DNA from 2 places in the Pseudoalteromonas sp. S3776 genome. Region 1 is predicted to be linked to the other one. Evidence: riboswitches for the same ligand, from Rfam matches in the RefSeq annotation. Region 1 holds a riboswitch; the other holds the start of a gene.
What was found. A riboswitch is a leader RNA that binds a small molecule or an ion and turns the genes downstream of it on or off. The one in region 1 is predicted to bind cyclic di-GMP.

Region 1 (6,214 bases):
AACCGAAGGCAAAGTGATGATCACCGATCCTAGTGTTGCAGTTAATGCTGATGATTTTAAAGACTACCAACTGGCTGATAATAACGCTAAAAAAGTCCGAAATATTAATGCTAATATTGTTATCTCAGGCGAAAAAGCAATTATTGAACAAAGCATTACCAAGCCTATTACCCAACTTTCTGTGGACGACGTACAACGTGATTTAGCGTGGCAGAACGGTATGTTAATTTTTAATGGTGAGCATTTAAGCGATGCCTTAAATGAAGTGAGCCGTTACACCCCTACACGATTTGAGCTGTCGAGCGCTGAGCTTGCCAACATAAAAGTAGCGGGTGTATTTAAAGCCGGAGATGTTGAGGGATTACTTGAGAGTTTGCAGACTAATTTTGCAATAGAGCATGAGCATTTAGGTGAGCATATGGTGAGCCTAACACAGCAAACTAAATCATAAGAAATGTTATGCATATCAAACAAATGTTAGGTGAAGTTGCATTTTCAAATGTTATTGGTAAAAAAAAGTTTAAAAAAAAGATAAAAAACTATAGAGGAATTTTGTTTGTCAGCTGTTTATATAAATTGCGCAGTAACCAAACGCATCTACTTAGTGGTTTAAGTGTACTTGCTCCGGCTATTTTTAGCATGAGTGTGCAAGGGGCAACACAAACTACCCAGAAAATGGTGCAATTTGATATACAAGCGCAGCGAGCAGACAAAGCCTTAATAGAATTTGCTAAACAAACAGAGCAAACCGTAGTGTTTTCTTATGAGTTGGCAAAAAAATACCAAGCAAATTCGGTTTATGGTTTTTATACCCAATTAGATGCACTGCAAGCATTATTAGTGGGGACTGAGCTCGATGCGGTTGTCGATCAAAATGGTTTACTGAGTATAAAACTCAAACAAATCAATAGGAAAGATAACAACATGATGAAGCTTTCAGGGGTTAGTGCAGCTGTATTACCAGCATTGCTTGCAGCAAATTCACACGGTGTGAATGCAGCCGAGGACGTTGCGCAAGAGAATATAGAAAAAATTGCTATTGTAGGTAGCCGTGTCGCAGGGCGCTCAGTAGAAGATTTACCCGTACCCGTTGATATTTTAAGTGCTGAAGCACTTGAAAACACAGGCCAAACCGAAGTTGGCCGTATGTTGCAATCTATTGCACCTTCATTTAACTTTTCAAGCTCGTCAATTAGTGACGGCACAGATGCCTTACGACCTGCAACACTGCGTGGCTTAGGGCCTGACCAAACATTAGTGCTGATTAATGGTAAGCGTCGTCATCAGGCAAGTATTATTCATATCAACACCTCAGTAGGACGTGGTACCGCAGGTACCGATATGAATGCTATTCCGGCCTCTGCTATTAAACGTATAGAAGTATTACGAGATGGCGCCGCAGCGCAATACGGCTCAGATGCAATTGCCGGTGTAATTAATATTGTACTCAAAGATGGCAGCGAAGGCGGTAAAGCGGCCGTTAATTACGGCGAATATTCAGAAGGCGACGGCGAAACAGTAAACGTTGATTTTAATAAAGGGTTTGCCCTAGGTGATAGCGGCTACTTAAATGCAACGCTTAATTACCGCGACCGCGCGCCTACTAACCGCGCTGGCTTACATGGCTCATGTCAGTTTTATGGCTGTACAGAGCTGAGTGATGGTACTTTATTGGCTGGCGATCCGCGTGAACTGACCGCCGATAGAGATACCTTCCGTATTGGCGATGCCGACTCACAACAATTTGGCTTAACGGTTAATACAGGGTATGAGTTAGGTGATGGCGAGTTGTATGGCTTTATTACGTATTCAACGCGCGATAACGAATCAGCGGCGTTTTTCCGTCACAATGCAAATGCAGGCGGTAACCCGGTATTACAAGATAACGATGCCACCATCCCGTTAGGCTTTTTACCTAAAATTAATACCACCATTGACGATATTTCTTATAACTTTGGTTACAAAACCGATTTTGATAACGACGCAAGCTTAGATGTATCGTACACATACGGTGAAAACAGCATTGATTACACAACCAGTGACACAGTTAATGCCTCGTACGCTAACTTTTTACGTTACGAGCAAGGTTTAAGTGCCGCTGATATACGCAATACTATTCCGCGAGAAGCTTATGCTTATGGTATGGAGCTATCACTGCAAACCATTAATATAGATTTTACACAAAACTTTGATGACTATTCACTGGCAATGGGTGCAGAAATTCGTACTGATGAATACCGCATTTTAGAGGGCAGCGAATATGCGTACCGTGATTACGACACCCTTGATGGGGTAAGTATTTATAGTGGTTTAAGTGGCGGAGTGGGCTCAGAAGATGCCTCTGGTGGCACTCAAGGTTTTGGTGGTTCTTCACCGGCGTCATCGGTTGATGAGTCGCGCGATGTAATTTCGTTTTACCTTGATGCAGAAACTTACCTAATTGAAGATGTTATTTTATCAGGCGCACTGCGTTACGATAATTACAAAGGCTTTGGCGATACGGTAAACTTTAAGCTTGCCGGTAACTGGGCAATTACTGATGATGTGTCATTGCGTGGTGCATTAAGTTCAGGCTTTAGAGCACCGTCAATGCAGCAATTGTACTTTAACAACATTAGTACACAATTCGTTGTAGCGGAAGACGGCTCATTAGTTGCTGAGGAAGTAGGTACATTCAGAAACGACTCAACCCTTGCGCAAAGTCTAGGTATTCCAAAGCTTAAAGAAGAAAAATCGCAAAACCGCAGTTTAGGTATTGTTTACAATGTAACAGACAACATTAATGTTACTGTAGATTACTACTCAATTGATATTGACGACCGCATAGTAATTAGTAACCGTTTAGGCAAAGGGCTTTCTTCAAGCCTAGATGCGGCATTAATCAGCTCAGGCGCAGGTGCAGGGCAGTTTTTCTTAAATGGTGCCGATACCGAAACTTCGGGTATTGATTTTGTAGCGACTTGGAATACTGAGGGCTTAGGCGGCACACTTGATTTTACTTTAGCGGCTAACTTTACAGAAACTGAGGTTGTATCGTTATTTACGCCATCGGGTTCAGGGCTAGAAACAGTACCTGTTGAAGATGTATTCTCTGATCAAGAAATTTCAATTATTGAAGAGTGGCAACCAGAAGATCGCATTAATTTAAGTGCGCTTTATCAGCGTGGTGACTGGACAGTAAACCTTTCACTTAACCGCTTTGGTGAATACACAGTAGAAGATGGCGGTCGGCAAACTTACGGAGCAGAAATTTTAACTGACGTTAAAGTTAACTATTTTGTGACCGAAGATTTATCTGTCAATATTGGTGCAAACAACTTATTTGACGTATACCCAGATAAAAACACCATTGGTAACTCACGTTCGGGCACAATTGTAGACGCTAACGGTAATACAATTGTAAGCAGCGATGGTGTATTTGAATACTCTCGCCGCTCTGCACCATTTGGTTTTAACGGTGCATACTACTACGTAGGTGCAGAATACCGCTTTTAATAAATAACACTCCCTTATGTTATTTAAGTTCAAAGGGCCGTAAGGCCCTTTTTTCGTAACTTACTATTTTTGAAGGTAATTATTTTTTAATAATAATTTATTAATTTTTATTGTTGACAGGAAGTAATAAAGGATTAGAATTCACCTCGTTCCTGAATGTTTTTCGAACAATTGGAACTAAATTTATTAACATTAATTTCGGCAAATTCACTGAAAGGTGAAGACGCAAAGTCTCCGGTCTAAGGGCTTAGCCTATGATAGCGGGATCGCCTCGTACATATGTTGTATGCAGTAAAGCGTCATGCCATCTCATTGGAGATCGTATGAATATGATGAATATCAAATCACTTCTTACCCTGTTATTAATACTTTCATTTAATGTGAAAACAGTTCTGGCTGATACCGCTATAAGGTTCAATGGCGTCGACAGTTATGCCAGTTTTGACGTATGGCAACCAACAGGTCCGTTTAAAATTGTAGTGTGGCTCGGTGAAGTACCAAGTGACCCATCTAAGAAAACCTATTTACTATCTAATTCTAATACAAAGGAGTTTGTATTATTTAATCAGTCAAGTGTACAAATGAAGTTTGGTGATAAATACCCAGGTATATGGAATAAGCTTAATTTTTATCAAACACGTTTTCTAGAAATTACAGTAAAAGATGGAGAGTTAATTGCTTCCGACGGGGTCAAAAGTGTTTCAGTAAAAAAAGACTATATTGATCCTATAGATATCTCATTCGACTGGTTATTTAGAAGGTCTAATAAATTTTCAGAAGGCGCACTGCAGGGTTTAGGATTAATCGACTTAAATAACTTTGAGAATAGCCGTAATTTCGGGGTAAGCGCCTCAGGAGACCCACAACTAATATCTGTAAAAGAGGACTCATTTTTTGAATTCCACAATATTACACCAGATGATTTAATAATAGGATTAGATGTACCTAATCCTAATGTCTCAGCTGTAAATACTATCTCTGAGTTAGCTGAAATGATATCTATCAAATATCCAGGTAACCCACTTATTAACAATACAGCTAACACAGGAAACGAGTATGCGTGGAATGGGTATTATTGGTTAAGAACATACCTACACTTTTATAGTGTAACCAAAAACCTCGAGTATTTAGATTTAGCTGTAGAGTTAGCTAATAAAATGCTTAGTGATACAGATATAACACGAAATAGAAATAGCTTTTCTGCATCGAATAATTATAAACGAGCACCTAAACTTTTTTTAAACGAAAGAGATAAGATTGCGCCCGGTTGGGAGAGATCACTTAGTGATTCAAGTATAACTGTATTGACTGATGGTATGATTTTAAACGGTATTATGCGTATAGTTGATATAATTAGAACAGAAAATCTAACGGATTATTTCTCTTTTGCCGATTCATATACATTGAGTGCTCATAAGATTGTTGACAGCCATGAAAGCTCATACAGCGATAGTAAGAACTCAGCTATAAAAGGCAGCTTTTACTATGTAAATCTTTATAATGAGAATTATGGCGATACTGGTTTATACAGTAACCCTTTAGCACATAATCATAATCTAACTATGGCAACTGCTATGCTCTACTTGGATAAATGGGGTGATAGACCTGATTTTTACAAAACAAAAATAATGGGCATAATAGATTTTTTTACAGAAAACCTCGAATTTCAGAATGATGGTGCCTGCACATGGAATTATAATTGGGACCGTCGCGGAGAATCGTACGAAAGATATGAAGATATTAGTCATGGTCATATCGATGTTGGGTTTTTTGTTGTAGCTGATAAAGAGGGATACTTGAATAATGTAGATGTTATGAAGTGTTTAGCAAAAACCGCCATTGAACGCATCGCCATTGGACCTGGACCTATACCGCAATTTGTAACTGGAGATGGTATTAGTCAAAAAAGTGAGCAAATTGCATTCTCTTATGATTGGCGAGAGCTGTCTAAATTTGAGCCATCAATTATAAATCGTTCTAATAATATAATGAGACATGCAGTAGGCAGAATCAATTGGTTTAGACAATATGCAGCTATAGCTATGACTTTGGAAAAATAATTTAAAATGGCTTAGTTAAATTTTAACTAAGCCATTTAAGTACTTAGTGCTTTTGCATGCGGCTCATTTCTGTATGGCAACTTTGCATGGTTAATAACGTTTTAGCTAATGCAGCTTCACAATCAGCGGGCTGTGGTTTGTCCATAGCTGCTTTAATTTCTTCAAGAGTTTTATCTTCTACTTCTTCAAGCTCCTTAACGTATGTTTTATCGTTATCAGAGCTGAAAGTAGTGAGCAGGGCGGTGTAAGCTCTGCGCGCTTCTACAGCAAAAGAAGAGCCGTCTTCACGCTCGCCTTTTTCGTTAACTGCATAAGGTTGTAAGCGCTCAACACTTACTTTTCGTGCGTCAATCATGCGTTGAAATAATGCGCCAATGGCTGGGTCTTCAACTTTTTCTTGCGCTTTTTGATAAAAATCAATGCCACTGTTCATTACTTGGATGATGTCAGTAATATGAGTTGCTTCGGTTCCTTGATGGGTATTCATAATGACCTCTCTTTACATGAATTTAAATGTCATAGTAAATAGAGCAAAGGGCATTCCAAGTTTTCGATTTGTTTTTAAGTGTTTGAAATTTAAGTTTATTATATATTATTAATAGCAAGCGAGGTTATTTAAATTAATATAACCTCGCAAATTTTACATGGCTTTTGTAATA
Region 2 (6,214 bases), on a different contig from region 1:
TATTATGGTGCTCGGGATTGTGGTTGATGATGCCATAGTAATAGGAGAAGCCGCTTATACTGAGGTAGAAAAAAGCGGAGGCGGAGTTGAAAACGTCGTTCGTGGTGCAAACCGTGTAGCAACCCCTGCTACATTTGGTGTATTAACAACCATTGCAGTCTTTGCCCCATTTACACTATCGAGTGGGCCAGAAAGTGCCTTCTTTTACGCGATTGCTGTAGTAGTAATACTGTGTTTAGTATTTAGCTTAGTTGAGTCAAAACTTATTTTACCGGCGCATATTGCCCACACGCACTTTTCACCTATTAAAAAAGGTGGCTGGCGCGATAGGTTTAATACGCGCTTTTTTGGTTTTGTAAATGGCCCTTATAAGCGTTTTATATCCCGCTGTGTAGACTGGCGCTGGACGGTATTGTTTGGCTTTATTGCTATGTTTTTTATAAGCATTGCGCTTATCACATCAAATAAAGTACGCACTGTACCTACTCCAAAAGTGCCACATGATTTTCCGCAAATTCATATAGAAATGAACGACAATGTGTCTGACTTACAAACTATTGCAGCTATTCGTGAAGTAGAAGCCATGGTGTTGCGAGTTGATGAAGAAACAGAGCGTGAATTTGGCCAAAAAATAATTCGTGATGTACTGGTGTTTAATCAAGGCAGAACCGAGTCTCAGTTACTTGCGCCGTTAGTTGATGAAGAATTACGCCCTTATAACGCGTTTGAACTTTCGCGCCGCTGGCGAGAAGCCATGCCAACCATTGCTGGTATTAAATCACTCACTATTGAAGATGATGTTGGCGGCGGTGGCGGCACCGGAGAAGGTGAGTTTGGTTATTTACTATTTGGCTCTGATATAGATACGCTTAATGCCGCAGGCCGTCGTTTTATTCAGCTACTGCAGCAACAAAAAGGCTTGTTTGATATAAGCTCGACCATTGACCCTGCTAGCAAAGAAGTGCAAATGAGCTTAAAACCTGTCGCTTACGATTTAGGACTCGACCTTGCTAACATTGCAAACCAAGTAGGCGCCAGTTTTTATGGTGGCGAAGCGCAGCGTGTAATACGTAACGGCGAAGAAGTAAGAGTAATGGTACGTTACCCTAAACTGACTCGCGAAGCGTTTTCATCGCTAAAACACACAGTAGTTACTACACCGCAAGGGCGTGAAGTACTTTTAGGTGATGTAGTTGAGCTAACCGAAACGCCAGGGATTAGCTATATTCGCCGTGAGGGCGGTTATCGTACGGTGTATGTATACGGCAGTATTGATGAAGAAGTTATAGAGCCAGGCGAAGTGGTTTCGCAAGTAAAAGAAAACTTATTGCCACAACTTAAAGAGGAATACCCAAGCGTTAAATCAGAGTTAGGTGGTGCAATAGAAGAGCAACAAGCGCAAGCTAATGAGCAGTTTCTGTTTTTTGTAGGCGGCATGATTTTAGTTTACATATTACTTGCCGTACCACTTAAAAGTTACGCCCAGCCGCTTATTGTTATGTCGGTTATTCCGTTTAGTTTAACGGGGGCTATTTGGGGTCACTTTTGGTTTGATTTAGACATTAGCTTAATGTCGGGCTTTGGTTTAATCGCCGCGGCCGGCGTAGTAATAAACGACTCGCTGGTAATGACCGATTACGTAAACCAAGTACGCCGTGAGGGTGTAAGCGTTAAAAACGCGGTAATAGAAGCAGGTTGTGCACGCTTTAGGGCAATATTACTCACCTCAATTACCACCTTTGCAGGTGTGTTGCCCATAATGTTTGAAACCAGCTTACAAGCTAAGTTTGTAATCCCTATGGCTGTAGCGCTTGGCTTTGCTGTGATGTTTGCAACACTTATTACGCTTATATTGGTGCCATGTTTATACATAATTTTAGGTGATATTGGTAACGTGTTTAAAATGGTTTTTCGAAAAGTTTTTAGGCGAAAAGCGCCTATAAATCAAACATCTTAAACCACTTAAAGCCAACTCTAGCGAGTTGGCTTTTTAATTATTAAGGATTGCATAAAAATCTCGGTTACATTCTTTTGTTTGAATAAGCCATGCGCCCGTTTTATAATCATTTTTCTGTTGGCAAATTAGTCGAAAGGCTAAGACGCAAAGTTTCCGGTCTAAGGTTTAAACTATGATAGCGGGGCTGCTGGGTGATTATTGTACGGTATCGCTTGCTCTGTGTGTCGTTTTTGTGTATCCATATGAAATGGATAAAATTTTGTGACTCTTAAGGTGTTACTGTGTTTATGCATACGTCGTTGGCCTGTGGAAAATGGTCAACTATAGGTTGTTTAAATCATCATACCCAATTATTCATTGGAGATGTGATTAGTGTAACCTTTTCAGACATGCAAGGAGAGCTCGTTGATTTATCGTTTGATTATAAAATTACCTCTTTGGAACAAGGTGAGCCCCATGCTTGGCCACGTTTAGTTGCTGAATATATAAACGTGCATGTCCCTTTAGTAAGTGCAGGTAGAATGACCAAGCAAGGTTTGGTTGTAGCTTATCGAAATAACGAAATATTTGCCCTAGAAAGTAGCGGTATTAATAAAGCACAGGTTGAGTTTCATTGTGTAGCAAAGTGTGACAACTTAATACAATACAACGACCAAGATTATGATTACGTATACCCTCAGTGTAGCGAAAATTACAATGCGGGCACTAAGGTACTACAACTTAAAACAGGTTACATATACCAGTGTAAGGCATGGCCATTTAGCCAGTTTTGCAGAACCAATAATGATAAAGACCCAAGCTTTGAACCCGGAGTGGGAAAAAGCTGGGCGATGGCGTGGACTAAGGTTTCTTAGCGCTTTTAAAATAAAAACCAACTTCCCATGGGTGTAATGACAAGAATAAAATTGCAGTAATTTTAAAATTTGGACTTATACCTCAAGCCCACTCACTATGAGTGGGCTTTTTTATTTTTATGATAAACTGCCCGCATTGTTATTTTTTATACGGTTTTGTTGTGTCATTAAGTGAATTTTCTTCTCAATCATTAGCTCGTTTTCCTGTTGCTAAAAAGCAGCCCCATCAATTAACTATGCACAATAAAATGCGCACCGATAACTACTACTGGATGCGTGATGATGAGCGCGAAAACGAAGAAATACTCGCCCATTTAGCAGCCGAAAATGCATATTGCGATGAGCAACTAGCCGCGATAAAACCGCTACAAAACAGTATTTTTGAAGAACTAAAAGGGCGCATCGTAAAAAATGACAACACGGTACCGGTAAAAGATGGTCAGTACTGGTATCACTCAGAGGTTCGGGGCGATGATGAGTATTCACGCCATTACAGAAGCACGAGCATTAATACTGATAACAAGCAGTTACTACTTGATGTAAATGTTTTAGCCCAAAACCATGAATTTTATGAACTAGGTGAAGTAGCGCTAAGCCCATGCGAGCAATTAATGGCCTACAGTGAAGATACCGAAGGGCGTAGAATTTACAGCGTACATTTTAAAAATTTGCAAACCGGTGAAATGCTCAGCGATGTTTTAGAAAATACCGAAGGGCAAATTGTTTGGGCTAACGACAATAAAACCGTATTTTACGTTAAAAAAGACCTACAAACGTTACTGGGTTTTCAGGTGTTTAGGCACGAGTTAGGCACAGCGCAAAGCCAAGATGTCATGGTGTACGAAGAGCACGATAAAAGCTTTTTTATGGGCTTGGGTAAAAGCCGCGATGAGAGCTTAATTATTATTGATTTAGCCACCACCGAAACAAATGATACGTGGGTGCTTGATGCCAATAACCCGCAAGGAGAGTTTTACCCTTTGCTGGGGCGTGAGGAAGGTCATGAGTTTGATATTGATAAACATGGCGACACTTTCTATATAGTAACCAACTGGCAAGCTAAAAACTTTAGACTGATGACGGCAACAAGCGAAACAATCGCAGATAAAACGCAGTGGCAAGAGCACACCGCGCACCGCGAGCATGTGTTGTTGGAAGGCGTAGAAATATTTGATGACTTTTTAGTATTAACTGAGCGCGAACAAGGCCAAGCTCGCTTTGTTGTGATTAATAAAGCCCAAGCACGCATGGCGCTTGAATTTAGCGACCCGTGCTACTATGCCGCTGTAGCGATGAACCCCGAGCCCCAGGCGCGCTCGGTACGTATTTATTATTCAAGCCTCACCACGCCAGGAACGTTGTACAATGTTGATTTAGCCTCGGGTGAAAAAACATTACTTAAACAGCAGCAAGTACTGGGTGGGTTTAATAGTGAACTTTACGCCTCTGAGCGCTTACTTGTGACAGCACGCGATGGCGTGCAAGTACCTGTTTCGTTAGTTTATAGAAAAGACACCTTTACCAAAGATGGCACTAACCCGCTGTTTCAATACGGCTATGGTGCATATGGTTACACGATAGATCCGAGTTTCTCGAGTACTTCATTGAGTTTGCTAGACCGCGGATTTGTGTATGCAATTGCACATGTTAGAGGCTCCGAAATGCTAGGACGCCACTGGTACGAGCAAGGTAAAAAAGAGCATAAACAAAATAGTTTTAACGACTTTATTGATATTACAAAGGCTCTTGTTGAGCAAGGCTACGGTGATAAAAACAAAGTGTTTGCCTCTGGCGGCAGTGCAGGAGGCTTATTGATGGGGGCTGTTTTAAACCAAGCGCCAGCGCTTTATTTAGGTGTAGGGTGCCATGTGCCATTTTTAGATGTGTTAACCACCATGTTAGATGAAAGTATTCCACTTACCACTAACGAGTATGATGAATGGGGCAACCCAAACGATGAATATTTTTATGATGTTATAGCTAAGTACTCACCATACGATAATATCAGCGCCAAAGACTACCCGCATATTTTAGTGACCACAGGCCTGCACGACTCTCAAGTACAATATTGGGAGCCTATGAAATGGGTGGCGAAAATGCGAGAGCTAAAAACGGATAATAACATATTGGTTTTTAAAACGGATATGGATGCCGGCCATGGCGGCGCATCAGGCCGCTTTAAAAGTTTAGAGGAAAAAGCGCTCGAAATGGCCTTTTTTATTGCACTAATAAATTAGCTGCAAAATACGCAAAATGTATTAAGCTTTAATGAAGCACTGATAAATATAAGGTTATTTATGTTTGGAGCACACGGAGAGTTTCAGATTTGCTCTCAGCCACCCACTATGTATTTAAAGCTATTTGGTAGTTTTAATAACGAAGGAATTAATTTACTAACCAATGGTGTGGTTAACGAATTAAGTATGCACCCTAAAGGCGCAGTAAAGTTTGTTGTAGTTAACTTAGAAGAGTTTGAGTTAATAACGGTAGATAGTATGGACTCGCTAGAGATGTACTTTGCCAGCGTTAAAGAGCGTGGCTACGAACGCGTAGATTACTTGTATGCAAACATTATCGCTAAAAACATGTTTGAAAAAGTCTGGAACAGCAGTGATGTAGAGGTAAATTTTTATAAAGACTCAGAAAATTACCTACAACAACACCCAGACGATGAATACATAAAAAACTATTGGTAAAAAGCCATTATAAGCCCTATGCAACAGGGCTTATAATGCTCTCTAAGCAGTTTTTGTATCTTCTTGATAAATTTAATGAGATGTTGTTTTTAAGCTTAACTTTATAGTCGCCGCTATCTGTTGGCATAAGCTCCTTAATGGCATGTTTTCTAACAAGCGTGGAGCGGTGAATGCGTATAAAACCTTCAGGCTCTAGCTGTTGTTCAATGTTTTTCATTGTTTCACGATGTAAAACAGGGGCGCTGCTGCCATTAAAATGTAGTTCTACATAATTACCCGCGCCGTTTATCCATACAATATCGTTAATATCTATTAAACGTACTTTTCCTACATCTTTAACAACAATATGTGCAGCAATAGGTTGCTCGTTTTCATGTGCTGTTTTTAACAGGCGCTCTGCTTGTGTAGCTAATGGACATAAATGAATAAGCTTCTCGAAACATTTTTCAAGCCTAGAGGTGGTTACATCGGTCGTTAAAAAATCGACTGCGCCGACTTCAAACGCAAAATTAGCAAACTCAGCCGACCTAGCAATTATGACCACTTTCATTGTTTTAGTCAGTTCAGTTAGGTGCACTATCTGAGTGGGATCATTTAAATTAGATAATTCGTAAAAAAGCACATTAAAACGAGTGGTATCTATTTGATCTAAACGCTGCTCGGGTAGTTGCGTTTGCGAGTCAAAATGGCGGTGAGCTTGTACTTGT

Region 2: another riboswitch for cyclic di-GMP. It lies ahead of CWC16_RS03115 (chitin-binding protein); the one in region 1 lies ahead of CWC16_RS14030 (hypothetical protein).

What each region holds. Positions count from the first base shown of each region.
Region 1 covers NZ_PNCU01000035.1:7,108-13,321, reverse strand. Annotated here, with positions in the region: gene CWC16_RS14040 (FecR family protein) at 1-451, shown strand, start outside; gene CWC16_RS14035 (TonB-dependent receptor plug domain-containing protein) at 460-3,495, shown strand; cyclic di-GMP riboswitch class I at 3,686-3,769, shown strand; gene CWC16_RS14030 (hypothetical protein) at 3,819-5,555, shown strand; gene CWC16_RS14025 (ferritin-like domain-containing protein) at 5,599-6,042, opposite strand.
Region 2 covers NZ_PNCU01000004.1:7,582-13,795, reverse strand. Annotated here, with positions in the region: gene CWC16_RS03120 (efflux RND transporter permease subunit) at 1-1,957, shown strand, start outside; cyclic di-GMP riboswitch class I at 2,067-2,149, shown strand; gene CWC16_RS03115 (chitin-binding protein) at 2,245-2,811, shown strand; gene CWC16_RS03110 (S9 family peptidase) at 2,931-5,048, shown strand; gene CWC16_RS03105 (hypothetical protein) at 5,109-5,507, shown strand; gene CWC16_RS03100 (LytR/AlgR family response regulator transcription factor) at 5,524-6,214, opposite strand, start outside.